2 regions of the Paenibacillus sp. FSL R5-0345 genome follow, and region 1 is predicted to be linked to the other one. Evidence: riboswitches for the same ligand, from Rfam matches in the RefSeq annotation. Region 1 holds a riboswitch; the other holds the start of a gene.
What was found. Region 1 has a riboswitch for S-adenosylmethionine ahead of R50345_RS24980 (methionine ABC transporter ATP-binding protein). Riboswitches for the same ligand answer to the same signal wherever they lie in the genome.

Region 1 (18,619 bases):
TAGCAAAGCTTTCCGCAATTTAACCTGTTTTACGGCCTTATATTCCTATGTTGTCGTTTATATTGGAGCCTTTGTTAGTCATACAGATTCACGCGGTGGATGTTCTGGCTGGCCGCTCTGCAACGGTGAATGGGTGCCTGAGCTTTCCGGGGGAGTCGGTATTGTTTTTACACACCGGATTGCGGCTTTGATCTTATTTATTCTTACCGCGGTGCTTGGACATTTAGCTTTTTGGAAACATAAGGATTACCCCGAGCTAAGAGCTCTTGGCGTAGCGGCTGTTCTGCTGTGCTTGATGCAGGTATTTAGTGGAGCTGCAGTTGTTTACACATTAGATAATGAAAGATTGTACATATTTGCCGCTTTGGCTCATATTTTGTTGATTGCTTGTTTGTTTGGTGTTTTATGTTATATGAGCGTAAGAGTCTGGCAGCTGAGTAGCGCGAGAAATGTCGTTGTTGAAAAAAATCCAACGAACCCAATGACACCGTTGTAACCCCTTGGTAGAAAGTTCCCTTCGCGGATAGAGTCGCTTTACCTGCGGAATAATAAAGTGGAAATCGGTATATCGTGGTGCTGGACAAAACTTTAGGAGGACTGGATATGCTGCGGGTTATACTTGGAGAGCCGCCTCGAAAGAACAGCGGTGTATTGGCTGATGCGATGGAGAATATGGCCACTTTTGCAGCTTTACTGCGCAAGGAAATGAACGCCCATGAGGATAATGACCACGAATACCGCAAGCTGGAGATTTGGACACGTGGGTTGATCTCCTCATTGGATGAATTGGAGCAAAGCTGGTTCGCTGCAGCTTTTTACCGAAAATCGGTAATCGCCGGTTATATGGATGATATGTCACCAGTGGAACAAGGCGATTATGCGCGGTATGTTTATTTTTATAAAGATGGATTTATTCGTGTGTTCTCTCTTCTGGACAAGCTTGGAACGGTGCTGAATCATTTCTATGACCTCAAAACTTCCAAATTAAAAACGCACTTTTCTTATTTTACAGTGCTGCGTCAACTTCAACTATTGAATGTGCATCCAGCATTAGCGGATCAATTGGAACAGATCAAGAACTCTTATCGTGATCCACTGGAGAATCTACGCAAGCGCAGAAATGCTGAAATTCATTATATGAATTCTGAAATGCAGGATGATTTATGGCAGCGACATCAAGGCTTGCATGACAAAATTCAGCTTGAGGATTTAGATAGCCATCTAGAGGATTTAAAGCAATCCCTCGAAATGAACTGTAAGACGTTAATCGCAGCATATAGCTACAGCAATGAGCAGTTGCGTAAGGAAATAAGCAAGCCAAATCGGGTAAAATCATAAGCGTTCAATATATTTCCTTTTGACAAAAAACAAGAAACTTACTATACTTATGCTTGCATTAAAGTCTATACAAATTCAAACATAAATTTCATACTCTATATCTTATCGAGAGTGGCGGAGGGATAGGCCCGATGAAGCCCGGCAACCGATTTGTATACAGCGCGATAAGCGTTATGTACAAATGTCATGGTGCTAATTCCTACAATGACGCAAGGCTTGTGGTCGTTGGCAGATGAGAAGGCATTGTCTAAATAAACACACAGAGCCTCTTGCGATCTGCATCGATCGTCGGAGGTTTTTTTTGTATGGAATAAGTGAAATATAAAGGGGGCGATGATCGTTGATTAATCTAAAAGGAATAACAAAGGTATATGGAAAAGGCAGCCATGCGGCCACAGCACTTTCCGGATTGAATCTGTCTATCGAGAAAGGTGAAATATTCGGAGTCATTGGGCATTCAGGGGCGGGAAAAAGCACATTGATCCGTTGCATTAATTTGTTGGAGCGCCCGACAGAAGGGGAAGTTTGGGTCGATGGTATTGAACTAACTAAGCTTACCCAAGGTCAGCTGCAGGAACAGCGGCGCAAAATTGGGATGATTTTTCAACATTTCAATCTGCTATCATCTGCGACAGTGTACGATAATATTGCTTTTCCTCTGCGACTCACAGGCACTTCGAGAGCAGCTATTGATACAAAAGTAAAAGACTTGCTTGCCCTAGTAGGGCTTGAAGAACACCGGGATAAATATCCATCTCAGTTATCAGGAGGGCAAAAGCAACGGGTCGGCATCGCACGGGCACTTGCCAGCGATCCTGATGTGCTGCTATGTGACGAGGCAACCTCTGCGCTTGATCCACAAACGACAGACTCTATCCTTAAGCTATTGCTCGATATTAATAAACGGTTCCATCTGACTATTGTGCTGATCACTCACGAAATGCACGTGATTCAGAGTATCTGCGATCGTGTTGCGGTTATTCATGGTGGTGGTATCGTTGAGCAAGGTAAAGTTACGGAGGTATTCTTAAAGCCGCAGCATGAAGTTACTCGCGATTTCATCCGTAGTGAGTCACAGAATGAGGGACCCCTTCGTACGGCGCTTGACGCTGCTGCTGGGGACAACTCTCAGGCCGTCAAAATTACTTTTTTCGGAGAAAAGACCTACGGCTCCGCACTTTCCAATGTAGTACGAGAAACAGGTGTTAGCTTTGCCATTTTGCACGGCACCATTTCAACGATTAAAGACGTACCTTATGGACAAATGATTGTAAGGTTCGAGGGTCCAGCTGAAGCGATTGCTGTGACAATAGCCGAACTAACCGCTCAAGGTCTTGAAGTGGAGGTGATTTCGTAATGAATTTCGCAGACTTAAACTGGCAAGAAATGATGGATGCTACGGTTGCTACCTTGCAAATGTTAATATTTTCCGGAATGTTCACAATTATTCTTGGTTTACCACTCGGAATTCTATTGTATTTATGGGGAAGATCGAATAGTATAGTAATCAGAGTAATTTACTCGGTCTTATCATTCGTTGTAAACATCTTACGATCCGTACCGTTTATCATTTTGATGGTAGCATTAATTCCATTTAGCAAAGCCGTTGTTGGAACTTCTATCGGAGTACTCGGTACGATCCCACCGCTGGTAATTGGTGCAGCTCCATTCTTTGCTCGCTTGGTGGAAACGGCGTTAAGAGAAGTAGATCGCGGAGTAATCGAAGCGGCGCAAGGGATGGGAGCATCTACGAATCAGATCGTTTTGCGCGTTCTTTTGCCAGAGGCTCGTCCAGGTCTGCTCGCTGGAGTTACGATCACACTGGTCACACTGGTTTCCTATACGGCAATGTCTGGGATGGTAGGCGGCGGTGGTCTAGGGGATCTAGCAATCCGTTACGGATATTACCGTTATGAGAAGGAAGTTATGATTATCTCAGTAGTCTTGATGGTCATACTGGTGCAATTGCTACAAATGGCCGGTGATCGGCTAGTACGACATTTCACACGGAAATAAGGTACGTCCATATATAGCCTTATTCATACAAATACCAAGGATAAGAGGGGGATTTAAAATGAAAAAATTACTACTTACTTTTTTTAGTCTGACACTGGTTGTGGTGCTGGCTGCTTGCGGCAATAACAATAATGCTTCTAACTCGGCTGCCACTAGTGCGCCAGACAACGGTGCTGCAAATGGATCAACTACAGAACCAGTGAAATTGGTGGTCGGTGCTTCACCTGTTCCACACGCAGAGATTCTAAAAGCTATTGCTCCATTGCTTGAAGCTCAAGGAATTACTTTGGAAATCAAAGAATTTACTGACTATGTTCAACCAAACGTTCAGCTTTCAGAGAAGAACCTGGATGCTAACTTCTTCCAACATCAGCCTTACCTAGATGACCAGAATCAAAAGAACGGTTCGGATCTAGTATCCGTAACAGCTGTTCATGTTGAACCTTTTGGTGCTTATTCCAAAAAAATCAAATCCATCGACGAATTGGCTGATGGTGCGAAAGTTGCCATCCCGAATGATGCTACAAACGGTGGTCGTGCACTAATCCTGCTTGCCAAAAATGGACTGATTTCTTTGAAAGATGATACCAACATCACATCTACCCAAGCAGATATCACTGAAAATAAGAAAAACCTTAAAATCATCGAGCTAGATGCTGCAATGTTAGGTCGTCAATTAGATGAAGTGGATCTTGCATTGATTAACACTAACTATGCTTTGGAAGCTGATCTGGTTCCTACTAAAGATGCTTTGTTCATCGAGGGTACGGATTCCCCTTATGCTAACATCCTCGTAGCTCGTCCTGATAATAAAGATTCCGATGCAATCAAAAAGCTTGCCGCTGCACTGAATTCTCCAGAAGCGAAAGCGTTCATTGAAGAGCAGTACAAAGGCTCGATCATTCCAGCATTTTAAGACAGAGAGCTAGCTTACTCTCTAATTACAGCATAAAACCCGCTGCCTAATGGCATGCGGGTTTTATGCTGTATGTTGTAGGAGAAGGGTAAATCCACTATAATAAGAAAATCCCGATCTCCTGAAGAGGAAGATCGGGAATGATATTGAATGGGATTAGAATACTTGCATAACTTCTTGTACGCCTTCTACTTCTTCAAGAAGAGCGCGTTCAATCCCGGCTTTCAAGGTGATCGTGGAGCTTGGGCAGCTGCCGCAGGCACCCATAAGTTTCAACTTAACGATGCCGTCTTCTACATCAACTAGTTCAACGTCGCCGCCATCGCGTTGTAGGAACGGACGAAGCTTATCCAGCACTTCCAATACTTCATCATACATTTCGGTGCTTTGTGCATTCTCACTCATTTCTCAATCACTCCTTTCGTAAGTTCATTATAGTACAAAAAGTTAAAAAATAAAATGGTTAGGCGGAACAGGGAGATCATCATGAGACCAATTATTGAATTTTGTGCCAGTAACATGGGTCACGGAACAGACAAACTAATGCATAAGCTGGAAGAAAATCCCGATTACGATGTAATCGAATACGGATGCCTGAACAATTGTGGGGAATGTTATTTAACACCTTTCGCCATGGTCGAAGGAGACATCGTTGCAGCAGATACTGTTGACGAGCTAGAAGAAAAGATTTCTGCCAAAATCAAAGAGCTAGAGGCTTGGTTCAATATAGACCTTGACTAAGTAGTCGCGCAACATATAATTTATTTTTAAAAATAAAGGGCTGCTCTTTTCCGTTATAAATACGGAATAGAGCAGCCCTTAGGTTTATCCTAAAGTGCGTTTCGACATCCAGAGCACACCGCTCTTGAGAATACGTGGAACCCGTCCTTTAACGGAGCGTTGGCCCATCAGACCAAATCCAGCTTTCTTGCCTAGTGAGCCTAAGGTACCCTTCAGACGAATAGCATGAAGCTTAGGGGTCTCGCCGCGCCATAAGGCTTGAATTACCTGAGCAACCTGCTCACCCTGCGCTCCTGCAGCTTGTGCGCTTGGAGCGAATGGCAGGCTGGCACAGTCGCCAATCACATACACTTCCGGATAATCAGGTATACGATAATACTCGTCCAGAATGATCCGTCCTCCACGATCCTTCGGTACTGTTAATTCCTGAACAACCTTCACGGGTTGAATCCCTGCTGTCCATACCGTAACATCTGAAAGAATTTCTTCTGTACCGTTAAAAAGCGCATCTTTCTCAACGTGGGATACAGAGACACGTCCCAGCGTCTGTACTTGATGGTGATGAAACCATTCTTCCACGTACTGTGACAGCTTTGCCGGAAAAGCAGACAAGACACGTTCACCGCGATCCAGAATAGCAATATTAAGATCTGGTCGGCTCTCCCGAAGCTCTGCCGCCAATTCCACTCCACTTAGTCCACCGCCAACAATGTTTATCGTTCCATAAGGCTTCACATCGTTTAAGCGTTGATAAGTCTCCCGAGTCCCTGCAAAGGTCTGGATACTGCAAGTGTATTGATCAGCCCCAGGGATGTTATGGTAATTGTCAGTACAGCCTAGCGCAATGGCTAGAATGTCATAAGACACCGTTTCGTCAGGCTCCATTGTAACGATTTTGCTATCCAAATCAATGGAACTCACCTCCCCGTAACGGATGGTAAGACGGGGATGAACCGGAAATTGAATCCGCAAGTGATAGTCCGTTACTGTACCTGCGGCAAGTGCATAATATTCCGTTTTGATTCCTTGATAAGGCATTCGGTCAATTAAGATAATTTCAATATCCTGAGGAAGATGATTATTGAGCAATTCTTGAATGAGGGCCAAGCCGCCATAGCCGCCGCCCAGAACGAGTAGTGTTCTCATGCTGACCGAACTTCCTTTCAATATAGGATAACGGATCTAAGGTAGTCTTTTATTCGTATACCTTTATCGGATTGTAGAACGTATCGCGTTCTACTGGAATTCGTCCAGCCCCTTTTACTAACCAAATCAATTCATCGCGTGTGAGGCCTTCAGGTGTTAAGGCGCCAGCCGCATGGCTAATACGTTCTTTAAGAATGGTGCCATGTACGTCAGAAGCACCGAAGTTCAGCGCAACCTGAGTTAGCTGAGGGCCGATATTAATGAAGTATGCTTTGATGTGATCGAAATTATCGAGCATCAATCTGCTGATCGCAATCGTCTTCAGATCCTCATAAGCGGAGTTGCGGCGCATAATCCCTGCATTCTTATTCTTAGGCTGCATAGATAATGGAATGAATACCATAAAACCATTGGTTTCGTCCTGCAGATCGCGGATCTGCATCATGTGCCGAATACGGTCTTCATGAGACTCAATGGAGCCGTAGAGCATCGTTGTATGGGTCTTCATGCCAAGCTGATGTGCTGTACGGTGAACTTCCAGATACTCTTCCACATTAGCTTTATCAACGCGCATTTTTTTACGGTATTGATCGGATAATATTTCTGCGCCACCACCGGTAAGTGTTTTAAGACCTGCCGCACGCAGTTGTTCCAGAACCTCACGAATACTCAATCCGCTAATTCGGGTGAAAAAATCGATCTCAGCTGCTGTGTATGCTTTTAAGGTTACCTCAGGGAAACGTTCATTCAAGGCTTTTAAAGAATCCACATAATACTGGAAAGGAACCTTGTCATTATGCCCACCCACGATATGGAATTCGCGTACACCTGGATGAATATGCTGTTCGACATATTGCACCATTTCCTGACCGGATAGGGTATAAGCACCCTCTTCTCCATCATCTTTGCGGAAATTGCAGAATGCACAATGTGATTCGCAAACATTGGTGAAATATAGACTCATATTTTCGATAAAATATACCCTGTTGTTGTTTTTTGCAAGATTAACTTCATTTGCTAATTGACCAATGGTAAGTAGGTCGTTACTTTGATATAAATAAACGCCATCTTCTAAATTCAATCTTTCGCCGCCGCGAACTTTTTCAATAATGTTCATCATTCGGGCGTCTGTTTGGGGGGTGAAAAGAGTAGACATGTTATGAATTCCTCCTGAAAGTTTTACGGGGTCCATTGCCCGCAGATAATTCCCAGACTTACCCAGACGGTAGCTGTTCATTCATGAAAATAAAGCGGAGGGTTAGCCTCCGTGACAAATTTCCGAATTTTTACTTATGTTTGCCTTCCTTATTATAAACCTCTCTTATAAGGGGATCAACAGCTGGATATGGATGGTTTATTTTGGGGTGATAGGTCAAGCATAAGGCAGTTGTGACTTGAGGGTAATGGAATAGTGGGTTATACTGAGTTTATTAAGTATATATTTTTAAGAAAGCAACTTTTGACCGGAAGGTCTCTTAAACATAAGTTTTTCTTATGAAGTGAATCTAATTTATAGGAGGATATGATCATGATTAATATTAGCGAAAAGGCAGCAGAACAACTGAAGGCGATGCTTGCTGAACAAGAAGTGCCGAACATGTTCCTCCGTATTGGAGTAACGCCCGGCGGTTGCAGTGGATTCTCATACGCTATGGGCTTTGATGATAATGAAACCGAGCAGGACGTATATATGGACATCCAAGAAATGAAGGTTGTCGTGGAGAAAGAGAATCTTCGTTACCTTGATGGTCTCGAAATCGACTTTGAAGAATCCGGCATGACGGGTGGCTTCACCATCAATAACCCGAACGCTACTGCAACCTGCGGCTGCGGCTCAAGCTTCCGGACAGCTACGGATGCAGGGAAACCGAACGAAGAGCCTTGCTAATTGCAACGACACGCCTCCAGGTCCTATGTTGAGTTCTAGAACATCGGGCTTGGAGGCTTTTTTTATATTCTCAATGACAAAAGTCATCACAAGGAGCTCTAAGCATGCTGATAAGGAAATTAAACGCAGAAGAACAACCCCCTTTGCATCTGTTGTTATTAGCCGATCCTTCACAAAGTCTTGTTGAAGCGTATTTAGAAAGAGGTCAATGTTTTGTAGCTGAAATAGAAAATTGCATTATTGGTGTCTATGTTTTGCTACAAACGAGGCCTGAGACAGTAGAACTAGTGAATATAGCCGTTGATGAGAAGCAGCAAAGTAAAGGAATAGGAAAACGGTTGGTCTATCATGCGATTGAGAATGCGAGATTACTTGGTGCGAAGACGATTGAAGTGGGTACCGGGAATTCAAGTGTAGGGCAGCTGGCTCTCTATCAGAAATGTGGATTTAGAATTACCGGAATCGATAAAGACTTTTTTATCAGACATTATAGTGAAGAGATTGTTGAGAATGGGATTAAAGTAGTAGATATGATCCGTCTTTCATTAGATATATGAGTACAATACAAACAAAAGCCCTCCGACGGAATTCCGTGAGAGGGCTTCTGTTTGTTTCAGGGTACACTTAGGCTGGAATAATGAACTTGTAATTAATCATAAACACGATGAGCGCTGCGGCTCCAAGGGAAAAGGCAATACAGCCAGCACCCAATGCTCTGCGTCTGTCTTTAATGAATTTAAAGCCAATAGCGCAGATCAGTATAGTCGTTCCAGCCAATACGATGGACATCCCAAGCATGGCCACCCAATATAATACCTCGAAAAACTGAGCCATTCCGAGCCCTCCCCGCGCTGTTTTTTTTAAGAACCTCTGAGACATAATTATATAGTTAGAATTGAAAATGTAACCGCTATTAATAATACAACGATTTTGAAGATTATTCTAGTTATAGTGAACTCATCCATTACGATTAAAATGTCGAATGTTCAGAGATAAGATTCTTCAAAATCTGCAATCTAACTATGCATGATTGAGATTGTTGTCGATACAAGCTCTAAGCCCTTTTTGCTAATAGCCTCTTCCTACACGGACAATCATACAAGAGGGCGGGACCTCTTCTGAGTAATGTATAGGGTAGGCTGGAATGTGAAAGGAGGGAAAGGACAATGTCGGGAAGACAGTTGGCTAGCAAATGGTTAAAGACAGAAGCATTGCTCAGTGACGCGAGGGTTTCTCATTATATACCAATGACGAGGGTGTATTCGGCTGACTCACTGTTAGCCATGCTCCGGAAATATGGAAATGTTGTTATTAAACCTATAGTTGGTGGCGGAGGTTACGGTGTAATCAAAGTATTTCGGGATAGCCGAGGTTATGGATTTACTTATATGGACAGAACTCGAATTTACAAGGATTTCAGATCCATGAGACGGGCGCTCCATTTCGTCAAGGTCAGACGCAGATATTTGATTCAACAGGGGATTTCTCTCGCCAGGATTGGCGGGCGTCCTATTGATTATCGGGTAAAGGTAGTGAAAAATGGTGCTGTATGGGAGTTTCGCTCCATGGTAGGAAGATTAGCTCGACCGGGCCTGTTCGTAACCAATTTATGTAAAGGTGGTACGATGCTTTCTTGTCGTGAAGGACTTCGCAGATCGTTGCCCCGGATGAAAGCATCGGCGAAGAAAGCGGAGATGCGTAGACTAACACTTGTATGTATTGAACTAATGGAGCGGCACTTCCCGGGAATAGGTGAACTGGGCTTTGATTATGCTGTGGATTATTCAGGTAAAATATGGATTTTGGAGGTTAATACAAGACCTCAGTAAATTAACAAATATTTTTAAATTGACGATAATAGAGTAGTGAGATAAAATTGCGTTTAGTTGCGTTCTTTTGGGGTAAATTATATTGTAATTTATTTACAATAAAAATATATTTTTAGCTGTATACAAGTGGTTCAATCCTGTGTATAACTATTATCCCCATATTCCACTGTGCAGTTATCACCTTTGTAACGCTTACGCACATATTATACACAGGATTTCCACATGTACTTGTGGATAACACGAACGCTTGTTCGAAAAATGATAGTTTGATATGATAGATTCAGATCCAAATACAGGAAAGGTAGATGAACGTTATGGTTGAATTGTCCGATGAGATGCTTCTAGACTCTTACCATAGAGCGATAGAATTGCAACTAGAGCATGATTTCATCGCTCTTCTACTCGTTGAGATTCGCAAACGAAACTTACACTCTCCAGTTCATGCGGTTCTTCATTAAAAGAGCGCAAAGTATACCTTTGTAGCTGGCTACATATAAATAAACCGCGAGTCACAAACATAAAAGGGTATCCTGATAGGCTGCTATTGATAGGCCTATCAGAATACCCTTTTTTATTGTAGTAGATAGAATTAGAGTTTCATATTACTGCTGTGACCTGGTGAAAGCTTAGCTTCCGGATCGATATAGACTTTTGCGTTATTCACAGCCGTTGGAGCTTCACCGAATCCTACAGCAATTAGCTTTAGCTTACCCGGATATGTGGTGATATCACCGGCCGCAAAGATACCTGGAATACTTGTTTCCATACGTGAGTCAACGACAATGGAGTTTCCTTCAATATCGATACCCCATTCTGCAATAGGTCCTAGCGAGGAAACAAATCCGAAATTGACGATTACACTGTCGACTTCGATCTCTTGTGTTTCCTTGGTTTTGATATGGGATAAGGTAACCTTAGTTATGAACTCGTCACCATGCAGTTCTGTAATTTCAGTAGGTGTAATTACGTTAACTTTGGAAGCCATCAGATTCTCTACGCTGTGTTCATGCGCACGGAATTTATCCCGGCGGTGAATCAGGGTTACCTGCTCCGCGATCGGCTCCAGCATTAGCGCCCAGTCTACTGCGGAATCTCCGCCACCGCTAATCAGAACTTTTTTATCTTTAAAGGCATTTAAATCATTTACAAAATAATGGAGGTTGGCTTTTTCAAACCGTCCTGCGTCTGGCAGTTCTAAACGGCGAGGTTCAAAAGCGCCTACACCAGCTGTGATGATAATAGCCTTACTGTGGTATTCTGCTACATCAGTTGTAACTACAAAATGGCGTTCGTCCCGTTTCTGAACAGAAATTACTTTCTCCTCCAGCCGGATATTCGATTGGAACATATCCATTTGCCGTGTCAGGTTGTCAACCAATTCTTGTGCAGTTACTTTTGGGAAACCTGCTACATCATAAATGTATTTTTCAGGATAAAGTGCAGCAAGTTGTCCTCCCAATTGGGGCATACTTTCAATAAGTGTTACTGATGCCTGACGCATCCCACCGTAAAATGCGGCAAACATGCCAGCTGGACCGCCACCTATGATTAAAAGGTCGCTCATAGGAACGCCGGATTGCTCTTGTGTCACGGGATATTACACCTCCGAGTTGATATATTCATTTTGCCATACTTGTATTCTTTCTTATTATAAACATTGTGACACATACCTGCAAAGAAAGACTTTAGAACACAATAAGAATGTGACGTTTTTTAGTATTTTAATGTTTGATTAATACTACACTAAGGTTTACAATGGATATGGTCAATTTAGAAATCCTTTAAGTTTGATTGGAATTTCTTCTAAATATAAGTGTATAAATTCACAAAAAGGACCGTACATTGTTTCAATAAAAAATACAAAGACAGATTTACCTCTTGGAAGGAGCCGGAACATGAGTAGTATTCCCAAAATCGTAATCTTAGGCGCGGGCTATGGGGGTATTTTGACCGCACAGCGCTTACAGAAGGCTTTGAACTATAATGAAGCGGATGTCACGCTCGTAAACCGTCACGAGTACCACTATTTTACTACCCATCTACATATGCCTGCTGCGGGTACAGATAGTATTGAACACACTCGGGTGTCTATTTCTAAACTAATCGATGAATTCAAGATCGATCTCGTTAAGTCATCTGTTCAGGAAATTCGTACCCAGCAGAAAAAGATTATTTTGGAGGATGGTACTCTTTCGTATGACTATCTCGTCATTGCTTTGGGCGGAGAGCCTGAAACCTTCGGTATCCCAGGACTTGATAAATACGCACTGACGATCCGGAGCATCAACTCCGTCCGTTTGATTCGTGAACATATTGAGTATCAATTTGCCAAATACAAGAACGAGAACAACGCTCAGGAGCATATCAATTTCGTAGTCGGTGGTGCCGGCTTTAGCGGAATTGAATTTGTGGCCGAATTAGCGGACCGCATCCCTGGGTTGTGTAAAGAATTTGACGTTGATCCAAGCATGGTAAATATATATAACATAGAAGCTGCTCCAACAGCTCTGCCTGGATTTGCACCAGAACTTGTTGAGTATGCAATGAACCTGCTCACTAAGAAGGGTGTTACATTCAAGATGGGCGTTGCGATCAAGGAATGTCTACCAAACGGTGTAATTCTGGCATCAGGTGAAGAGATTAAAGCTTCTACAATTGTCTGGACAGGCGGAATTCGCGGAAATCGTCTGATTGAAGCTGCAGGATTTGAAGCTATGCGTGGTCGTGTGAAAGTAGATGAATATTTACGTGCACCAGGCCAAGACAATATCTTCATTATTGGAGACGGCTCCTTGATGATTAACCCAGAAGGACGTCCTTACCCGCCAACAGCACAAATTGCTATGCAACAGGGAGAATGCTGTGCACATAATTTGGTGGCTGCGATCCGTAATCAACAACCAAAGAAATTCGCATTCAGCAATAAAGGAACAGTAGCTTCTCTAGGTAAAGGACAAGGGATTGCTGTAGTTGGCAGCAAAACTTACAAGGGCTGGACTGCAGCTCAATTGAAAAAAGTTGTGGATATGCGCTATTTGTTCATTATCGGTGGAATTCCGCTGGTTCTGAAAAAAGGAAGATTCTTATAAGATGCGTCACTGCAGCGTGCAGGTGCGTGGATTGCTGACAAGAGAAGAATTGGACCGATACAACGGACTGATTGAGGTTGGATCTTATCTGGAGGATCAGAATCAGTACGATCTAGCTTATGTTGTCCAAAAGGAAATTGATCTGCTCATTCTCCCTGGCATTGAACGCTTAAAGGAAAAAGGGCGAGCGCGTGACCGGGCTACGGCTGAATTTTTGGAAAGTCTGCGTGATGATGAAGATGACAGCGAAGAGGATGAGGAAGCAGGAACCTCGTTATAGCATTCAAAAAGGGTGAGTCTCCATAACGATCTGGAAACTCACCCTTTTTGTTAAAATATAAGAAAGTATAAGTTTCACGTTATACATTATTCTTATATTTCTCGCATAAACGCTTACCGTCCTTTTGGGACGCTGCAGGCGTTTTTGCTTGTTACAATTTAAGCATTTCCTCAAAAGAATCCTCAGTCAGCAGGTTGCCGACATAGAAAGGTCCGAATTCACCGTAGCGAGCACTGACTTCGTCAAAGCGCATTTCGTAGACCAGCTTTTTGAATTGCAGAGGATCTTCAGCGAACAGGGTTACACCCCATTCCCAATCATCAAAACCTACGGAACCGGTGATAATCTGTTTCACCTTACCAGCATAACCTCGTCCGATTAATCCGTGAGAAGCCATCAGCTCGCGGCGTTTATCCATATCAAGCATATACCAGTTATCGGCAAGCTCGCGTTTCTTGTTCATTGGATAGAAGCAAATATGCTTCGCTTGCGGCAAAACAGGCTTTAGACGTGCGATGACATGTGGATTCTGCATAGGGTCGCTACCATCGCTGCCCCCCGCAAGGTAGTTGCTTAATTCAACAATACTTACGTAGGAATAGGCTTTAGTTGTATATTGAGCAAAAGCTATTTTGTTAAAGGCTGTCTCAAGCTGGTTCAGAGCTTCCAAACTTTCACGCAAGAACATCATTACGAAATCGGCCTTCTGGCCAACGATGGAATATACTGCAGAGCTGCCTTCCTTCGCTTCTTCGACAGTGCTCCACTCCTGCATAAAAGCATGTAATTCTTCCATAGCAACGGCACGTTCTTCATCATCTGCTGCCGTCCATGCGGTCCAGTTCAGTGAGCGGAAGTCATGCAATGCATACCAGCCTTCCAGTGTCATAGCGGCTTCGTTCATGATCTCACTCCTTAAAAGTTTTACGAAGCTTAAGCTTCGCTGAATAACTTCGCGTAAAACTTGCATCGAAAGCATACACTTAGTTTTACGAAGCCTAAGCTTCGCTGAATAACATCGTGTAAAACTTGCATCGAGAGCATACACTTAGTTTTACGAAGCCTAAGCTTCGCTGAATAACATCGTGTAAAACTTGCTACGAAGCTCCTGCATCATAGACTATGTACGATTCATTAATCTATATGCATTGTATCGCAATCGAGTTGCTTAGAGCAAATGATGACAATCTGTTGTAAGTGAATTAGGCCTAAATTTGAATAAAGTTCATTGCTTCGTGACATTTTTTCTAGTAAACTTACTACTAGCTCGTATAAGATGTGCGCTTCTTTATAGAAAGGGGTAGTGGCGGTAACATGGGGTTTATTCCAGTGTTTATCCTAACCGTTTTATTCTTTGTGATGATGTTTGGTATTGGATTTATTCTTAACATGTTAATGAAGACAACCTGGTTTCCCGCTTATCTATTCGTTCTTATTATTCTACCCGTCGTAGTCTATTCCATTTGGGATAGAAGCGCGATGTCGCTTTGGGAGCATCTCTCCAGTTTCCACTTTGTTGATTACTTAACGGGTGTTGCTGGTCTTGCAGGTGCTATATTGAGTGGATGGACCATTCAAAAACTGCGCTTTGGTGGTTACAAGATGTTTTAAAGATTTAATTGGAAGACCTGCGGCTCTGATGTGAGAGTCGTTTTTTTGAACATATAAGCTTTTAGGTGCTAAGAATCAATTTTGAAATTCAGCGAGAAACGGAACCTTCCTCTTTCAGAGGACAGCGAAGCCGTTTCTTCTTGTTTAATAGAGGCAGATAATCGTAAGAAAAAGCTGATTATATAGCGAAAAGAGTCGGAATTGGTAGTTTATTTACATTTCCGGCGACGTTTTTTATGATAGAATAGAATCCTGTATGAATTCGTGAAAACAAGGGGGTATCCGTAGATGCGCATGAGTAACTTACATCATTTCACCGAACATCATCGGTACTGCGTTTCCCGCGAATTTGGTCTTAGTGTTATAGATGGACGTATGCTTAGCTCTGTGTATCAACCTATGGTAGGAGCTTTTGCAATCAGTTTCTATCGCTTGCTGGTTGAACATGTGCCAGCAGATAGCATTGGCTATTCTGGAGTGGAGCAACAGCGCAGATTATTTATGACGCTAGGCGTTGAACCGAATGAGAAAGGCCGCAAATATTTAATAGATCAGGCTTCCCGGTTAGAAGCGGTAGGTCTGTTGCAGACCTGTCGAATCTATGTGCCGGAAACCGATGATTACTTATATGAATATGAGCTTATGCCGCCGCTATCGCCAGCTGACTTTTTTGCTACTCAGCATTTGACGTTGCTATTACGCGATAAGATCGGCAAGTTTGCTGTGCTGTCCTTACGGGAACAATTCTGGAACCGAGAGCCAGAAGAGTGGAGTCGCAGATCCATAGGCAAAGAGAATATCTCCGTGCCTTTTTATGATATTTTTCAACTAAATACACATGTCATTGATTATGAACTGGAACAGGCACTTGCAGAAGTGGCCTCTGTGCGTCAGCCCGGCATGCGTGAATCGGGAGAACAGGCGATTGGATATAGCGATATTATTTTGCGTTTTCCACGGGAGTCTGTGAACCGGGCTCATGTAGAAAAACTTCGCTTTGACCATACTCAAATGGGTGTTATTAACTATGTAGCTCATAAGTATGAACTCAGTCCACAGGATTTATGTCGTCTGCTGGATGAAGATGGCGTGTTCTCGCCGGAAGGCGAGGTAATACTGGATGCACTGCAATATAAAGCCAGCCAGCATTTCAGGCAAGATATGAAACGGCAGGAAAAGCGTGAAATTGCAGCTGCTAAGGTTGTTTCCATCCGAGCCAGTGCCTCCGAAGAGAATGATGATTCTATTGCGCCACCGGAGCAATCTGTAGAGATGGAGTATTATGTAGAAGTACCACCACAATTTTTGTCCAAATGCGACATTCACCAATATAATATGATGCTGCGGAACGAACCTTATACGCGGCTGCTTCAAACCTTTTTTCCAGGTGCAGTACCCAGTCATTTGATGGATATGTTCGAGAAAATAGATTTGAACTATAAGCTAAGCGGTGAAGTAATCAACGTACTTATTCATTATTTAATGACTATGGTAGCCTCTGGTGGAGAACAACGAATGAACCGCAATTTTGTGGAGGCTATTGCTTCCAATATGCTGGTTAAACAAGTGAACACCTACGAGAAGGCTGTAAAATATATCAGGGATCAGTCCAAAGTGAAGGGCAAGGGTGCCACAACTAACACGGCAGCAGGACCACGATCACGTTCATATGCTAAAAATGCAGGCAGATCGGCCAAGCCGGAAATACCGATTGGGCTGGACGATGGAAGTGCCGGAACGGTATCGGAAGAGGAATTCGCGGCGATGATGAAGAAAGCGGCAGAAATTAAAGCCAGCAAGAAAAAAGGCGTTTCCCAAGCGCCGTAATGAAAGAGAGGTGGAACTATGGAGTCTATGGGCGATGTACTTCGTTCGATCAACAATCCAACTCTACGGCAGCGTCAACGCGATCTTGAACAGGGGTTATTCAATCATCCACTTGTGAAGGCATTGCAGTCCGAACATCCTGAGCTGGATGAATCGCGACTGCGGCTTCATATGAGCCGTCTGTATCAATATGTTGAGGAAAGTCGCAACTGCGCGAACTGTCCGGGACTTGAGAAATGTCCAAATGATTTTCCGGGGCATTATAGTAAACTTACGGTAGAGACTGTGAATGGTTCAACGGATTTATATGAACGCAAAACGCCTTGCCGTCTTAAAGTGGCACAGGATAGTCAGGATAGTATCCGCAAACGTATTCGCAGCTTTTATGTGGACGAGCGTGTGCTTAATGGCGGTTATGATGAAATAGATATTATGGGCAAGGATCCACGCCGGGTCTCGGCGGTTAATAAAATATTTGATTATATTACAAGCGTTAAAGATGAAGGTCTGACCTCACGCGGGATTTATTTACACGGAACCTTTGGAACAGGTAAAACATTTCTGATGTGTTACTTGCTTCATGAGCTTGCTGTTGCCGGCTATACTGGAGTTATCGTATATATGCCAGATTTTATCGAGGATTTAAAATCGATTATGATGGACGGCCAGAAGTTAAAGGAAACCGTGGATACGATGAAAAACTGCGATTTGCTTATCTTTGATGACATTGGTGCAGAGAACTTAAATCCATGGGCACGTGATCACGTGCTTGGCGCGATTCTAAATTATCGGATGAACCGTAAACCAACCTTCTATACCTCGAATTATCCGCTCGATGGTTTGGAGAAACATCTTAGCTTTACAAGCAAGGATGGCGAGGAGATCTATAAAGGCCAACGTTTGATGGATCGTATTGCTCCTTTTGTGGATGTTATTCCACTACACGGGGAGAATCAACGGGGGACAATTAGATAAGCCGGAGTATTCAAAACCTTAAAATTCAGAGAGAGCAGCGATTCTCCGTTTATTGGAGGGTCGCTGTTCTCTGTTTTCTTTCTCTAAATTACTTTTTAAAAAAAAGAAGCCGCCCCAAGTAGCATTCGCTATTTTTGAGACAGCCTCTTTTTATATTACGATGATTCCCTTACTCCGAAATGAACTTAATGATGACCATGCCGAAAAAGACAACGGTCATAAATGCAGTCATTCCGAAAAATCCATTCATTAAATCGCCTAGATCATTGCGGGGTTCTTCGTTGATGTGTTCTCGTGGGTCCCGTACTTGCGCGTTGACATCCATAGCTTCTGCCTCCTTACAGGGACAATGCCTGTATTGTTAAGATGCAAATTAAGTTGATCATTATGAAATAAGTCATTGACATTTAATGCGCTTTCTTAGAGTATACCGAAAGGCTGGGGAGATTGTAAAGAAAAGAGTAACGTAAATAAAATTAGTTTGAGGGCAATATAATTGTATGTGATATATAACATATCCCTTAAAGATATGTTATACTGGAATTGTGTCGGTAAGTGGTAATTTGGTTATCATATTACATGAAACAATTTATTAACTTATATTTTCGGAGCAGCTTCCATAAACTAAGCTTTGCTTTAGAATGGATTAATGTTTCGTAAAACTTTAGAGGAGGAACAATATCATGGCTATCGTGAACGTGTCTGACCAAACCTTCAGTAACGAAGTGGAAGGTCAAGGTACTGTAGTAGTAGACTTCTGGGCTCCTTGGTGTGGTCCTTGTAAGATGATTGCTCCAATCTTGGACGAATTGTCCGCAGAACTGGGAGACAGCGTGAAGATTGCAAAATTGAATGTGGATGAGAATCCGGAAACGGCTTCCCGTTTTGGCGTTATGAGTATCCCAACCCTGATCTTCTTCAAAGACGGTCAACCGGTAGATAAAGTTGTGGGATTGAACTCCA
Region 2 (13,942 bases), 3.0 Mb from region 1:
GTGCAACAGCCTATGCCTATAAAGATGAGTATAACGATAGATTAATTATCTTTACATATAAAGGCGCGGATTGGCTAGCTGATCTTCAGTCTCTGCTAAGCGGCCAAAGTAGCATGCCGGAGGAAGCTTCAAGATTTGTACTGAAGAACAAAGGAGAGGGCAATTGCCAGGTTACAGGTTATTCCATGGGCGGAGCTTTAGCCCTTTATGCAGCATCGGTTAATGAGGGGGTCGGTGGTGTAGTATTCGATGCTCTGGGAATCGCAAACCTTTTGACCACGGAGCAAAGTGGGAAGGTTCAAGTTAAGAATATTGTGGCCTATAACAGTCTTGTATCTGCATTAGGTAAACATAACGAAGAGATTGTATTTGCTAGATCGGGTATAGAGGGAACGGATTTCTTAATTCCTGATTCTCTTTGGCAGCGGTATACCTTTGATTCCCAGGGGAATGTGATTACAGGTGAAAAAGGGAATGCCTATGCTATGTTGTCCAGGATTAATACCTTAACGGAAGACCATACGCCTGTTTTTGATGCTGTTATGAGTGGATTTGGGGATACCGTCGGACTAACCGAACGTGCATCAGATCATTTGGGGTATGTGATCTTTACCTTAATAGATCAACTGGATGTTGGAAAAGTACGAGGTGCACTGACTGAAATTGCTCACAAATATGAGCGAATGGTGGATGAAAAGTTCAGTGTGTGGAGAACCGAAATGAATAATATTCCGGAATCCTTTCTCTTTGACGATATTCATGCGAAGTTCGAGCAATTATCTGAGGCAGCCATGCTTGAGGCAGCGGAAGTGGCGGAGGAGTTAAATGAAATTACACAGGCTGTCTTATCCATTCTTCTGATTTGCAGTCCGATAGGGGATCAATTGATGGATCATATTGAAGAGTGGCTCGATAAATTGACGGACGCTATCATGGAATGTATGGAGAAGCTATCTAACCAAATGACAGGACACCTCGATAAGGTGGTTGAAACTTACATGAATCAAATGTTCAAATTCCCGGAATTGAAGCTGGATTTTGAATTCTAGCGTGAACTGGATCGTCATCACAAAGGAGTGAAGCTGCATGAACAAGATTTGTACAAGGAAGGTGTTGACTCTGATGTTGTTAGTATCAATGTTTAGCTTTATGGGTTGTGGATCTGAGTCCAAAGATGAGAAAGCGGCAAAGAAAATTTTGAGCTCCTTACATGAAAAGTATGGAGAGGAATTTGTCCTTGACGGTATAGGCGGCGGCTGGGGAACGATGAACAACAATACGTTGAAGGCGATGGTTTATCCAAAAAAAGATGAAACGCTAAGATTTCCTGTTGAAATTACGAAGGATCTGAAAAAGGTCTATGACAAGTACTTAAACCAAGTAGTTGCCAGAAATGAGGAACCACACATTCAAGAAATGGCTGCTAGTATTTGGCCTGACAGTAAGGTTATCGTCGCCAACGAAACAGGTCTAGTTTATCCCGAACATAGCGATACCAAGATATCCTATGAGCAATTTCTGAAGTTATATCCAACGAATACGCAGGTTGTAACAGTATATTTAAATTGTGATAACTATATGGATAATAAAGGAAACGAGGATCGTGATAAAGAAATTGAAGCCCAGTTAGCATTTGTGAAAAGGTTAGAGGAAAACAAATATGTCAGTAGTCTAATTACTATAGCTTACCTCACTCCTGATGCTCATAGTCGCTTGGATGACATCAAAAAGACAGAATCAGATGTGGATCTTTATTATAGTGATGAAACGAAGGAAACAGGAATAGTTAACATTGTAACGATGGTTGGTTACAGTTTAGGGGCAGATGGGGAGATTGAAGAATCCCGAGAAGAAATAGAAGAGTATTATGAAATATGGAAAGAGAAAAGAATAGAAAGCTTTGAACAAAGAGGGGGATTGTAATGGCTGATCCTGATATTCTTTCAGAGATTGAGTTAAAGCAAATCTCCCAGATTGTTTATTTAGATATATTAGATAATAAAGACCTTGGGAAAATATATACACGTAAGAACGACAAAATCACTCTCGGCGAAGTTCTCAGTTTCTACTCTACACCCGAAGGTCAGCGGCAATTAAAAGAGCGCTTTCCCAACGATCTTAACGGAGTTAAAGAATACGACCAGTGGATTGTTCTCATAGAGCAGATGAATAAACCTCCATATAAGAATTGGGAGATTTCCAATATCGTCTCTCATAATAAAAAAGAGGAATCAGGCTTTGTTGCATTTACAGTGGATACCCTTAACGGAGAAAAGGTAGCTGCGTTCCGGGGTAGTGAACCTATGGAAAACCCACTTTACCGCAATGACTGGAAAAATAACGGGACAACGGCGTACTCCATTGAAGCTATGCAGCAAACGGAAGCGAGAGAGTATATGAAAAGCTTTAAGACCGACGGCAGTTATGATTTATATTTGACCGGGCATTCGCTAGGAGGCAACCTGGCTTTATATTCTTCCTTTATTCTGTCGGAGGATCTGCGTAAACACCTCATTTCGGCTTCAACCTTTAATGCTCCGGGATTTAATGGAGATGTACTAGACAAGTTCAAATCGAATATTGATGAAATGAATGAAAAAGGGCAAATCAAAGAGTTCAGGAATAAATATGACATCGTACCGGCCTTATTCCTAAATCCCTCGGCAGGTATTTATATAGATACTGAATCTGAACGGGATGACGTACTGGCTCATCACTCCTTACTCTCACTGAAGACCAATGGAAACAACACCTTTCTACTTTCGGATTCCCAGACACGGGGTTTAGTTCCTAACCTCGTGCATAATATTACGGTTGGTTTGGAGGTCATCCCTGATTTTCTGAAGGAGAGTTTGGTTGAAGGGGTGTTCAAAGTACTGGATGGGGAAGTGGATTTACGGCCATTAGCGATTGCAGGAATAACGGTAGTTGGAGTATTACTGGCGACTGTTGGGCCTGTTGCAGTTGTTACTGCGGCGATTACTACAGCGTTAGCTGTACTCGTTGGTACTATAAAAGCATTGATTGCGCTTTATATAATCGGTTTTGTCATTGACAGTGTCATTCCCTGGATTAAGCAAAAGGTGGAAGACATCAAGGAGAGAGTGGTTTCCTTTTATAATCAAAGTGTTGAATTTGTAACGAATATGGTTACAGAAGCTGTCCGAGTCACTAATCTAATCGGTGAAAGAATTGCGGAGTTTTCACAAAAGGTAAAACAAGCAGTCTCTGATGTTATGACAAAAATGAAAGATGGCTTCAACCGGTTTGTGGATAACACTATTCAATATGTAAAAGCCCAGAAGGAATATTGGATCGGTGTAAAAGACAAAGCGATGAAGAAAATGGGAGATATATTCCAAAGTGTAAAAGCTAAAATCAAGAAAACCAAGGATGAATTTATCGCTGGCGCTCGTACGATTAAAGATTCAGCAATCAGCAAAGTTAAATCGACCATTACAAAAACTATAACGAAAATTGCAGTTGCATCCGCCAGTGTCATACAAGGAGCCAAGATTTTGGCGAATATGGATAAACTGGAGAGTCTGCAGAAAAGCCTGGTGCGTAAGGAGGAGAGCATTGCTGAAATCGTCGAAAGGATATTGTCTATAGCTTCTGGAGTAAGTTCTAATGTGGGCAGAGCTTATAGTGAATCTTATGTGCAAGCCCAATTAAGAGAGTTGCAGCGTATAAGCAATGAAGTTAGGACACAAAAAAATCTTGTAACAACAGCAATTCATAGCAAAACCGCAGGCCTAAAATACACGATAACAAAATATCGGGACATCGAATCCAAGATTGTTGCGGCTGCCCGTGCAAGTACTAATACAATGCGTCTGAACTAAGCAATAGCCAACTAAATTGAGAGGAGCAGTTATATGAAAAAAATAATGAGTTCGCTGGTTGTATTATTTATGGTTGTCCTGTTCTCTTCGAGTTTTACGGGGTTAGCCGCAAGTCTTCCATTGAGGGTAGTAGTTAATGGAGAAAAGGTGATTTTTCCAGATGCCCAGCCTTTTATTGATGCGCAGCAAAGAGTTCAGCTTCCAGTTCGTTTTATAAGTGAAGCTCTTGGAGCTGAGGTGTTATGGGACAGTAAGGCTAAAAAAGCGACAATTTCGCTTGAAGGCAAAACCATGGGTGTCTATATCGGGAAAAAGAGCTATGAGCTTAATGGAACGACGAAGCAAATGGATACGGCTGCACTGTTTAAGCAATCAAGAACGTTTGTCCCGCTTCGTTTTGTATATGAAGGGCTCGGTGTAAACGTGAAATGGGATGATGCCGTGAAGACGGTTTATATTACTACTCCGGGGAATGAGCCTCCTACGAGTACTCCAGAAACAGGGAATTCAAGTGAACCAAAAGTAGCAACGGTTGAAGGTTTTAAAATTCCATACACTGAGTTAGGACCAAATAGGGAACCTGTCTATATTTCAAATTCTAAACTCACAGTGTTTGGTAGTTCTGAGCCAGCAGAGGGTAAATACCTTTTCCAAATCACAGTTCAATATGAAGTTAAAGATGCTGATCCTGTGCAAGCAGCTAATGAGGCAGAAGAAATTCTAAAACAAAAGATTGAAAGTAATGTGGTGGATTCTATTATGGAGTATGTAAGATCTAAAAGAGAAAGAGTGGATGTATTACCAATAAAGGAATTCTCAGATAAAAACTTTAAAGTTATAGTGCAATCTAAGGAGTGGGGGAGTGTACATCTTTCCATATGGAGGAAATAGGATTTATGAATAGATATGAAAATATTATGAGATAGGTGAATATATGAAAAAATCTATGCGTATTTTTGCGATAATCGTATTATTATTTCAATCTATTAATACTTTTGTTTTCTCAGAGGAAGCGATAGACGATCCTTTGGAGAGCTTACCTAAAACACCAGAGGAAGTTATAAAATATATTAATAATGATATGGAAAATATATATGGCTGGCCTGATTATTACCCAGTTAAAGTAGGTAGCAGGGACCTAAGAAAAGATTTACTTCAAAAAAGTATTGATTCTAACCGTAATAATTATGAAATAGTTTACGGAGAGCCTCATTACTGGTTGGAACATAGTAAAATGCATGCCTTCTCTGGTTATTCAAAAGATGGCGAGGATGTCTCAGCGGAAGGCGCGCCCTGGTATGCAGGTTGGAGTGGAAAGCAGATACAAGATTTCAATATGGTTCATCGTCCATGGAAAAATGAAAAAGTTAAAGAGTTGTACAATATTACAGAGAATAATTTCGATGATTATAGCAATAAGAAAAGTGAATATCTAAAAGATTCTAATGGAACTTTTGAAAAATCCATTATCGATGGATTAAATAGAGATTACGCTGAAAAAACATACGCTGAATTCATCTATAACAATCAAAACAGTACACTTAAAGGCAGTCCTGTGTATACAAGGGATGCGACTCCGTCTAAGGGTGGTCATTGGATAGATTATGTACATGTCCTGCAACCGCCTACATATCTGTCATGGGGATCGGGTCGTATCTACATTGAGGGTTCTAACGGAAATATCACTTACTTAGGCATTCCTATCGCTCCTTTTATTTTGCAGGTAAATGACTTATCCCCTCATTTCGAAACGATGCCAACCGGCGCATTAGAGGGACAAGAGGTAACTGTTGGGATTAGACTCAGATCCAGTTTCGCTACCCAGAAAACAACAGATTTTGCTTGGAAGATTACGAGTAACGGGAAGGAAATTCCCGTAAAATACCACGGCCATGCGTCAACGTTGGCTGGTGAAATTAAGCTTGCAGCTAATGCGGCGGACAATATTCTTTACGCGACATTTACTATGCCAGATGGGGATGTGAACATACGATTTAATCTGAACAGTCAAAAGTCACCTAAGGAAGTTTTGTACGAAAATAATGAGCTTTATGGATGGATTCAGAAGGTCCCCGCGATGCCAACGACCAAAGGCTCTTTTGATCTGGATTACAATGTGTTATCAAAAAAAGTGAACTTCGGTTTAGCTGATGGCGCTGCTATAAAAGCTGTTTTACAGCCGCCCTATGCTAATTTCACTTGGAGTGGGAATGCTACAGGTGCTTTGGAAGTTACTAATAATACGGATGCGATCTATCGCTATTTTCGAGTGGAGAACAATCCCGCTGTGAATGATGCTGCCAGTACAATAGCGAGAAAACCTGACATCATTGCTAGCTTGCAGCGCCCTGATTTTGGTGATGATCCGGTTAATGGCAAATGGTATAGTAATCCAGCTCCGTACACACCTAATCAGAAGTCAGGAAATATAAGTTTCCAAGGTACTGTAAGCAGAAATTATACCCGTGATTATGAGGTTTGCAGCACCAGTAAGAACGCGGCAGGCCAAGACGTTGAATCTTGTAAAACATATACGACGAGCGGCAGCACCTCGGCTCCGTTTACACCCGGGCAAGACGTCAAAACCATTCGGACCTATATTTATAATGGGCTCGAACAAATCGCGCCGAAGTTATACAAGAATTCAATAGACAAAAATGAAGCAGATTCGTTAATCAGAAAGCTACTCTGGACAAGTGAACCTTACAACTATAATGTAATTCGCTGGATGGCTCATGAAGATGAGAATAAGATCTTGCAGGACTGGACGAAGGTTAAGGGTAAATTCGAACGTATCTTTACACAACAGGCAAGCGGAGATGTCGGCTGGAAGGTAGAGAATAGCATGGCTCAAGCTTATAAGAAGGCCAGAGATACCGCAAAAAAAATGCTTAACAACAAATCTGCTTACGACACTGCCGTGTTTGCAACTGATAAACAACTGCAAGGCTATGATTATCCAATTAAATCGGGGTATTATTTTAATCCAGTTGGAACCTATACCTTTACGCTGGAGACAGTGATGTTTAAGGACACGGATAAAGACACCGTGGATCATAAGGAGCTTGTTGAAGACCTTACGAATTCATTCCGCTATGAAACTGATCTTATGTATATTAATAAGGAGAAGGTTGCGGTTAATCTGCGGAATGAGCCGCTCAGCAAAAACGGTAATAACTTTGCGAGAAAGCCAGCAGCATTATCAGTAGAGAATGACACGGGTGTGAATAATGAGAAATTGCTGACGGTTGAGAAAGGCTTTACTAAAGAGGTAGAAGAAATTCCATATTCACAGGATAGAGAAAGTGATAAAGGCACCCATGAATTCTGGAAAAATATCCTGGAAGGTTACTCGCAGTCTAGCACACTGGGTAGCTTCAACAATTTCAAATACCGTGAATATGTAGGCTTGAATCAGCATATGTACAAGATCACGGAGAAGTCTACAGTAACAATTACGATTAACAAAGACAAACTCCCTGTCTATACTACAGCTGAAATGCCAGACGGTAAGTACTATGTCAAGGCTTGGCTGGCAGATGTGGAGCTGTCCAAGAGTACCAATGCCTACAAATCATTAGGCAAATTAAACGGCATTAAGCCGCTGGATCAGATTGAGGTTACGGTAAAAGGCTCCATGTTCGATGACTTGAATAACTAAAGGACAGACACCCCTCATGCAAAGTTGCATGGAGGGTGTTTTTATTAAATTGTAAGACAAATAAGTTTCACGCTATACATTATCCTTATATTTCTCGCTTAAACGCTTATCGTCCTTATAAGGATGCCGAAGGCGTTTATACTTGTTGTGATAGCGCTTCATTCGACGTATAATTAGGACTGGTGATTGCTTTTTTAAATGATATTATTCATTTTTGTATGGGTATTGTATTTACTTCTAACTAGAGAAAGGGAGATCATTGCTGTGAAGCTATTGGGAGCGATTGAAGCAGGAGGAACAAAGTTTGTATGTGGGATTGGTTATGAGGACGGTACCATTGTTGACCGAGTTAGCTTTCCGACAACTACACCGGAAGAAACGATGGGACTAGTAATAGATTATTTTAAAGAGAAGAATGTAGAAGCTTTCGGAATCGGATCTTTTGGACCCATTGATCCTGTGCTGGACAGCCCTACTTATGGTTACATAACAACGACACCAAAACCTCATTGGGGACAATATAATCTGGTAGGCACCATGGCTGAGCAATTTAACGTTCCGATCGGCTTTGACACGGATGTGAATGGTGCGGCGCTTGCAGAGAGTAAGTGGGGAGCAGCTAAAGGTCTGGACAGCTGTCTGTATATTACGGTTGGGACAGGCATTGGAGCAGGAGCGGTTGTTGGCGGCCAGATGGTCCATGGATTGTCTCACCCTGAGATGGGACATATTCTAGTTCGTAGACATCCAGAAGATACGTTTGAAGGTTACTGTCCATATCATGGCGATTGTCTTGAAGGATTAGCCGCAGGTCCGGGGATCGGCAAACGCTGGGGACAACCGGCAGGCGACCTTCCGGTGGATCATCCGGCATGGGAGATGGAAGCGCACTATCTTGCGCATGCACTCATGAATTATGTACTGATTCTGTCTCCGCAAAAAATCGTCATGGGCGGTGGTGTTATGAAGCAAAGCCACTTATTTCCGTTAATTCGTACCAAGCTGCAAGAGCTATTGAACGGTTATGTACAGCATCCATCGCTTAATGTCGACATTGATAATTATGTTGTGTCACCAGGTCTTGGAGATAATGCTGGGCTTGCTGGAGCGATTGGACTGGCTACATTAGCTCTAGCTAGAAGCTAGTATAAAAAGACATTGACTGTTCGGTAATATATGGTATTCTAGGATCTAACAGTATAGCATTTAATGAGGAAGCACCTCTTTCACGTTTATCGTGAGAGAGGTGCTTTTTTTGCGTTTCGGGGTCTACTTGAGAAAGGATTTGTTCGGTCCGAAGGAGGCTCTGCCCGGGTAGTTATTGTGCTTACTGTAAGTTGAGAAAGGTAGGGATGAATATGCAAATTGTATTTATGAACCGTTTATCCAGAATATCTGGAGTGGATCAAGAGATGTACGCCCAGCTGTGGATTGGAGAGGAAGAGGGGATCTGGAGTTTGGGCTGGCGCGATTTTTCAGGGGGGGAGAATTACATCGAGAATTTATGGTATGAAGGTGGTTCTTGGAATGAAATGCTCTGTGTATACAGGCATGAGCTAGCGGTGAAGATGGGAGATGGCTATCGACCCTTAATCGATGGGATATTCCACGAGGAGGATAGTCTTACTGGACGGAATCAGGAGCAACTGAAGCTTCAATATTACAGCGAACATCATGGGAATGAGGTTATTTATGAGGAATTATGTGCTTGGCGCCGTGGAAAAGCTTCGAGTGAACGCAAGGCGCCCTATATTCTCGCCAGTAATCGTCTGTTGCGCTTGTTAAGCACGTTTCTACCGCATACGCCAGAGGAGCTGTTACAAATTCCAGGTGTAGGAGAAGGTAAGGTAGCACAGTTTGGGACCGATTGGCTGGCTATAACGACTGTGGCGGCAAGGGAGCATTCCTTTCCTCTAAATTGGGTTCAAGAAGTAATTGAAGAGGAGTCTTTTGTAAATTGGCTTTATAAACAGAAAGAGGTCAAATATAAGAAGCAGCTTGAACGACTGCGCTTACGGCGGATTTTACTGCAGGGGATCGAGAATGGATTGGGTTTGGAACAGCTTAAGGTGAATAGTGGAGTGAACCGGCGTGAACTGATTGAAGTGGTAGAGGAACTAGAAAGAGAAGGTTATTCCGTTGAGAAGCTGATCCATGTAGAGCTTGGAAATATGCCACAGAATGAGCAAGAAGCGGTATGGAATGCATATGTGGAGCTCGGGGATCTCTTTCTAAAACCGGTGTTAAATAAAGTTTATGGAGAGGGGTTTTCTGCTGCTGATGGATTGGATATTTATTATGAGCGCCTGCGATTGATCCGCATCCGTTTCCGTCGAGAGCAAACGCATAAAGTGGGCATGGCGACCAGCTTTTAAATTTGCGCATACCAAAAAGACGAAGGCTTCCTTATACCTTACGGTTACAGGGCCTTCGTCTTGCTTATTCGTCCGGTTCGTTTCATAGCCATTCCTTCTTGCGGAAAACATACAGCATCCCACAGCCTAACGTTAACATAACGCCTATAACGCCATAATAGCCATATTTCGTATGAAGCTCGGGCATATGATCAAAGTTCATACCGTAGATTCCGGTAATTACGGTCAGAGGCATGAATATTGTTGTGATCGCAGTAAACACTCTCATAATTTCATTCGCGCGATTGGCGATACTGGATTGGTAGGCCTCTCGTAAGTTGCCCATGAGATCGCGATACGTCTCAAAGGTTTCAGATATTTTAACCGCATTTTCATAAATGTCGCTAAAATATTTCTGCAACTGATCATCAATCAGACGGAGGTCTTTTTTATTTAGGGTATTGATTACTTCTTTTTGTGGTCCCAGCATTTTCTTCAACCATAGAATTTCACTTCGCAGACCGATAATCTCACTTAGATGAGATTTCTTGGTATGCATTAGGATATCCTCTTCAAGCTTCTCAATTCGAGCTTCAATCCGGTCGCCGACGGAAAAATAGTTATCCACGACAAGGTCAATAAGTAAGTAAAGGAACATATCCGGTTCGCTTACCTCTTGCTCCCAGAGCATAGGCTTTAGGATTCGAAGTTCATTGATCTTTTGTTTCGTTACAGTGATGATGTAATGTCTTCCAAGGAATACATTGAGCGCCCGTAGGAAAATTTCTTCATCATCAAAGCGGATGCTATTTACAACTATAAAGTAGTGGCTTTCGTATATTTCGATCTTCGGACGCTGATCCTCTTCGCTAAGGCAATCCTCAACAGCAAGATCATGTAGGTTGAACAAAGGCTGAAGCAGCTCTAAATCCTCTACATCGGCGTCAATCCAATAGAACCCTTCCGTTGGGGGTGTCAGTGTTTCATCAATTTCATCAATAGGTGTAAAAACCCCTGCATTCACCAGCCGGATTTTCATCTGATTTCACTCCTCCTATCCCCAGGTCTTCACCAGGGACTGCTAAATTAAGCACAGAGAAAAAAATCAGCTTGGCCGGCGTTACATCAATACATAGGGCCAAATGACGTTTCGAGGGCATGAAGAAGAACTGCTCCCGCCGCCGGCAAGCTGATGATTATCCTGTGTGGTTGCTCATTCTGTACACTAATTTGCGAGCTCGGGTCGCCTTCCATTCTTCTTCTCACCTCTTCTTTTCGTTCAGGTATGAAATACTTGTCTAGTATAACAACGGAGTATGCCTCTTTCAAGCAAATTTATTGTGATTTTGAGGCTTCTTCAGCATTGTATGGACTTGACGAAAAGGAGGTTCATGATTTAAAGTGAATTTTAAAGTAATTTAATTGAATACAGCTAAATCTTATCAAGAGCAGGTGGAGGGACTAGCCCTATGAAACCCGGCAACCGGCGTGTAAACGCACGGTGCTAATTCTTGCGGAACTTCTGCAGACGTCTAATCGTCTTCAGGAACATTCTGGCAGATGAGAGAGGCGCATATGACTGTAGATATGACCTTTCTCGATTTCCGAGGAAGGTCTTTTTATTGTTCAGCAAGCCGCATTGCGGCAAAACAACTAAATTCAGCTAAGGAGTGGAAAGACAATGCCAATTAAAATTCCCGACAGTTTACCGGCGAAAGAAGTACTATCCGGAGAAAATATTTTTGTGATGGACGAAAGTCAGGCTTTCCATCAGGATATCCGTCCACTACGGATTGCTATTCTGAACCTCATGCCGACTAAAGAGACGACAGAGACTCAATTGCTGCGTTTAATTGGAAATTCGCCACTACAAGTTGATGTTACGCTATTGCATCCACGATCCCATATTTCCAAAAATACTTCTGCTGAACATTTGAAGAGCTTTTACAAAACCTTTGACGAGATCAGTCACCGCCGTTTGGATGGCCTAATCGTTACAGGTGCTCCTGTAGAGCAAATGGAGTTCGAGGAAGTATCGTATTGGGAAGAGCTGAAAGAGATTTTTGAATGGAGCAAGGATAATGTGACCTCAACCATGCATATTTGTTGGGCGGCACAGGCAGGCTTATATCATCATTTTGGTGTTCGTAAAGTGGCATTGCCTGAGAAATGCTTTGGCGTCTTCGCTCATACGATAAATCAAAATAACATTAAATTGTTGCGCGGCTTTGACGAGGTATTCCATGTACCACACTCCCGTCATACCGACGTCTCCCGTGAAGATATTGAGAATAATCCAGATCTGCAGATTCTGGCTGAATCCGAAGAAGCTGGTATGTATCTAGTGGCTACAAATGACGGTAAACAAATATTTGTGACCGGACATTCCGAATATGATCCTCTATCCTTGAAATGGGAATATGACCGTGATGTGACTAGAGGGATGGAGATGGCTTTGCCAAAACATTACTTCCCTAAAGATGATCCTGAACGTACACCTCCAGCAGTATGGCGTGCGCATGCCAATTTATTATTCTCTAACTGGCTCAATTACTATGTATATCAAGAAACGCCTTATGATATCGACCCGATTGTTTATTAATAACAGCGCTACAATATAAATTAGGAGGCATTAATCATGGATGACAAACTTAGGATTGAAAGTAGACTGGCTCAAATAGGTTCTCTAGAAGATCCAGCCACAGGAGCAATTAATTTTCCGATTTATAATGCAACGGCATTTCGTCATCCAAAACTCGGTCAGAGCACAGGGTTTGATTATAGCCGCACCAAGAGTCCGACCCGTTCGGTGCTTGAGAATGCAGCTGCGGAACTTGAATCTGGAGATGCAGGGTTTGCTTGTAGCTCAGGGATGGCAGCTATTCAAACGATTCTTACCTTGTTCGCTCAAGGCGACCATCTGATCGTTTCGCTGGATCTTTACGGCGGTACCTATCGTTTGTTGGAACGGATTATGTCCAAGTTCGGAATCACTGCTTCTTATGTAGACACGAATGATTTGGATGCACTGGAAGCTTCGCGTCGTCCCAACACGAAAGCTGTATTTATTGAAACGCCAACGAACCCACTGATGATGATCACGGATATTGAAGCCGTGTGTACTTGGGCACGTCACCATGGGCTGCTTAGCATTGTAGATAATACGCTGCTGACTCCGTTTTTCCAACGTCCTATAGAATTAGGTGCGGATATTGTAGTTCATAGCGCTACTAAGTATTTGGGTGGTCATAATGATGTGCTGGCAGGCTTAATTGTATCCAAGGGTGTAGAATTATCAGCTGAAATAGCAATTCTACATAACTCTATCGGTGCTGTTCTCGGACCAACAGACAGTTATCAGTTGATGAGAGGCTTGAAGACGTTGGCTCTGCGTATGGAGCGCCACGAGAGCAATGCACTAGCGATTGCCGACTACTTGTTAGAGCATCCAGCAATTGCGGAAGTGTTCCATCCAGGACTGCCAGATCATCCGGGGCATGAAATCCAGAATCGTCAATCTTCAGGAAATACCGGTATTTTTTCTTTCAAATTAAAAGATGCCAGATACGTAGAGCCTCTTCTTCGTCATATTCGTCTTATCGCATTCGCAGAGAGTCTGGGCGGCGTAGAGTCACTAATGACATATCCGGCTGTACAAACACATGCTGATATTCCTGTGGAGATTCGAAATGCTGTGGGTGTAGATGATCGTTTGCTGCGCTTCTCTGTCGGTATTGAGCATGCAGAGGATTTGATTGCTGATCTTGGCCACGCACTAGAGGCGGCACGGGCTGAAATTGAGTCGAAATAACTGGGATATACTTTTAATCAGGAGTTAGTGGAGAAATAGAGTATAAACTAGCAGTATCGCTTAGTGCGATGCTGCTTTTCTTCTGGATGGGATTTTACGAAGAATGTAAAAGCATTTTTCAAGCTGTTCAGATTGTGATACGATGAGGAAATGAACTGTTCATTTGTATGAGAAAGGGTTGTCATCTTGAAAGGAGACAACGTCTTTTCTTCCTGTTATTTTGTGATTCTACCAATACCCCTAAGGGTTTAAAAGGAGGATGCGAACGATG

Region 2: another riboswitch for S-adenosylmethionine. It lies ahead of metA (homoserine O-acetyltransferase MetA); the one in region 1 lies ahead of R50345_RS24980 (methionine ABC transporter ATP-binding protein).

What each region holds. Positions count from the first base shown of each region.
Region 1 is NZ_CP009281.1:5,662,816-5,681,434, reverse strand. Features, by position in the region: gene R50345_RS24990 (COX15/CtaA family protein) at 1-496, shown strand, start outside; gene R50345_RS24985 (Cthe_2314 family HEPN domain-containing protein) at 604-1,338, shown strand; SAM riboswitch class I at 1,438-1,577, shown strand; gene R50345_RS24980 (methionine ABC transporter ATP-binding protein) at 1,679-2,695, shown strand; gene R50345_RS24975 (methionine ABC transporter permease) at 2,695-3,354, shown strand; gene R50345_RS24970 (MetQ/NlpA family ABC transporter substrate-binding protein) at 3,413-4,270, shown strand; gene R50345_RS24965 (NifU family protein) at 4,427-4,675, opposite strand; gene R50345_RS24960 (YuzB family protein) at 4,757-5,011, shown strand; gene R50345_RS24955 (NAD(P)/FAD-dependent oxidoreductase) at 5,096-6,157, opposite strand; gene mqnE (aminofutalosine synthase MqnE) at 6,207-7,313, opposite strand; gene R50345_RS24945 (HesB/IscA family protein) at 7,686-8,045, shown strand; gene R50345_RS24940 (GNAT family N-acetyltransferase) at 8,150-8,602, shown strand; gene R50345_RS24935 (hypothetical protein) at 8,670-8,879, opposite strand; gene R50345_RS24930 (YheC/YheD family protein) at 9,212-9,874, shown strand; gene R50345_RS30965 (sporulation histidine kinase inhibitor Sda) at 10,189-10,332, shown strand; gene R50345_RS24925 (NAD(P)/FAD-dependent oxidoreductase) at 10,464-11,438, opposite strand; gene R50345_RS24920 (NAD(P)/FAD-dependent oxidoreductase) at 11,770-12,963, shown strand; gene R50345_RS24915 (hypothetical protein) at 12,965-13,243, shown strand; gene hemQ (hydrogen peroxide-dependent heme synthase) at 13,395-14,147, opposite strand; gene R50345_RS24905 (YuiB family protein) at 14,558-14,854, shown strand; gene R50345_RS24900 (replication initiation and membrane attachment family protein) at 15,143-16,681, shown strand; gene dnaI (primosomal protein DnaI) at 16,700-17,656, shown strand; gene R50345_RS31490 (YqzM family protein) at 17,826-17,981, opposite strand; gene trxA (thioredoxin) at 18,340-18,619, shown strand, end outside.
Region 2 is NZ_CP009281.1:1,878,720-1,892,661, forward strand. Features, by position in the region: gene R50345_RS08250 (alpha/beta hydrolase family protein) at 1-1,049, shown strand, start outside; gene R50345_RS08255 (hypothetical protein) at 1,138-1,923, shown strand; gene R50345_RS08260 (Mbeg1-like protein) at 1,923-3,845, shown strand; gene R50345_RS08265 (copper amine oxidase N-terminal domain-containing protein) at 3,879-4,736, shown strand; gene R50345_RS08270 (hypothetical protein) at 4,780-7,506, shown strand; gene R50345_RS08275 (ROK family protein) at 7,771-8,652, shown strand; gene R50345_RS08280 (HRDC domain-containing protein) at 8,865-9,881, shown strand; gene corA (magnesium/cobalt transporter CorA) at 9,964-10,899, opposite strand; SAM riboswitch class I at 11,297-11,427, shown strand; gene metA (homoserine O-acetyltransferase MetA) at 11,542-12,462, shown strand; gene R50345_RS08295 (aminotransferase class I/II-fold pyridoxal phosphate-dependent enzyme) at 12,499-13,671, shown strand; gene mqnC (cyclic dehypoxanthinyl futalosine synthase) at 13,940-13,942, shown strand, end outside.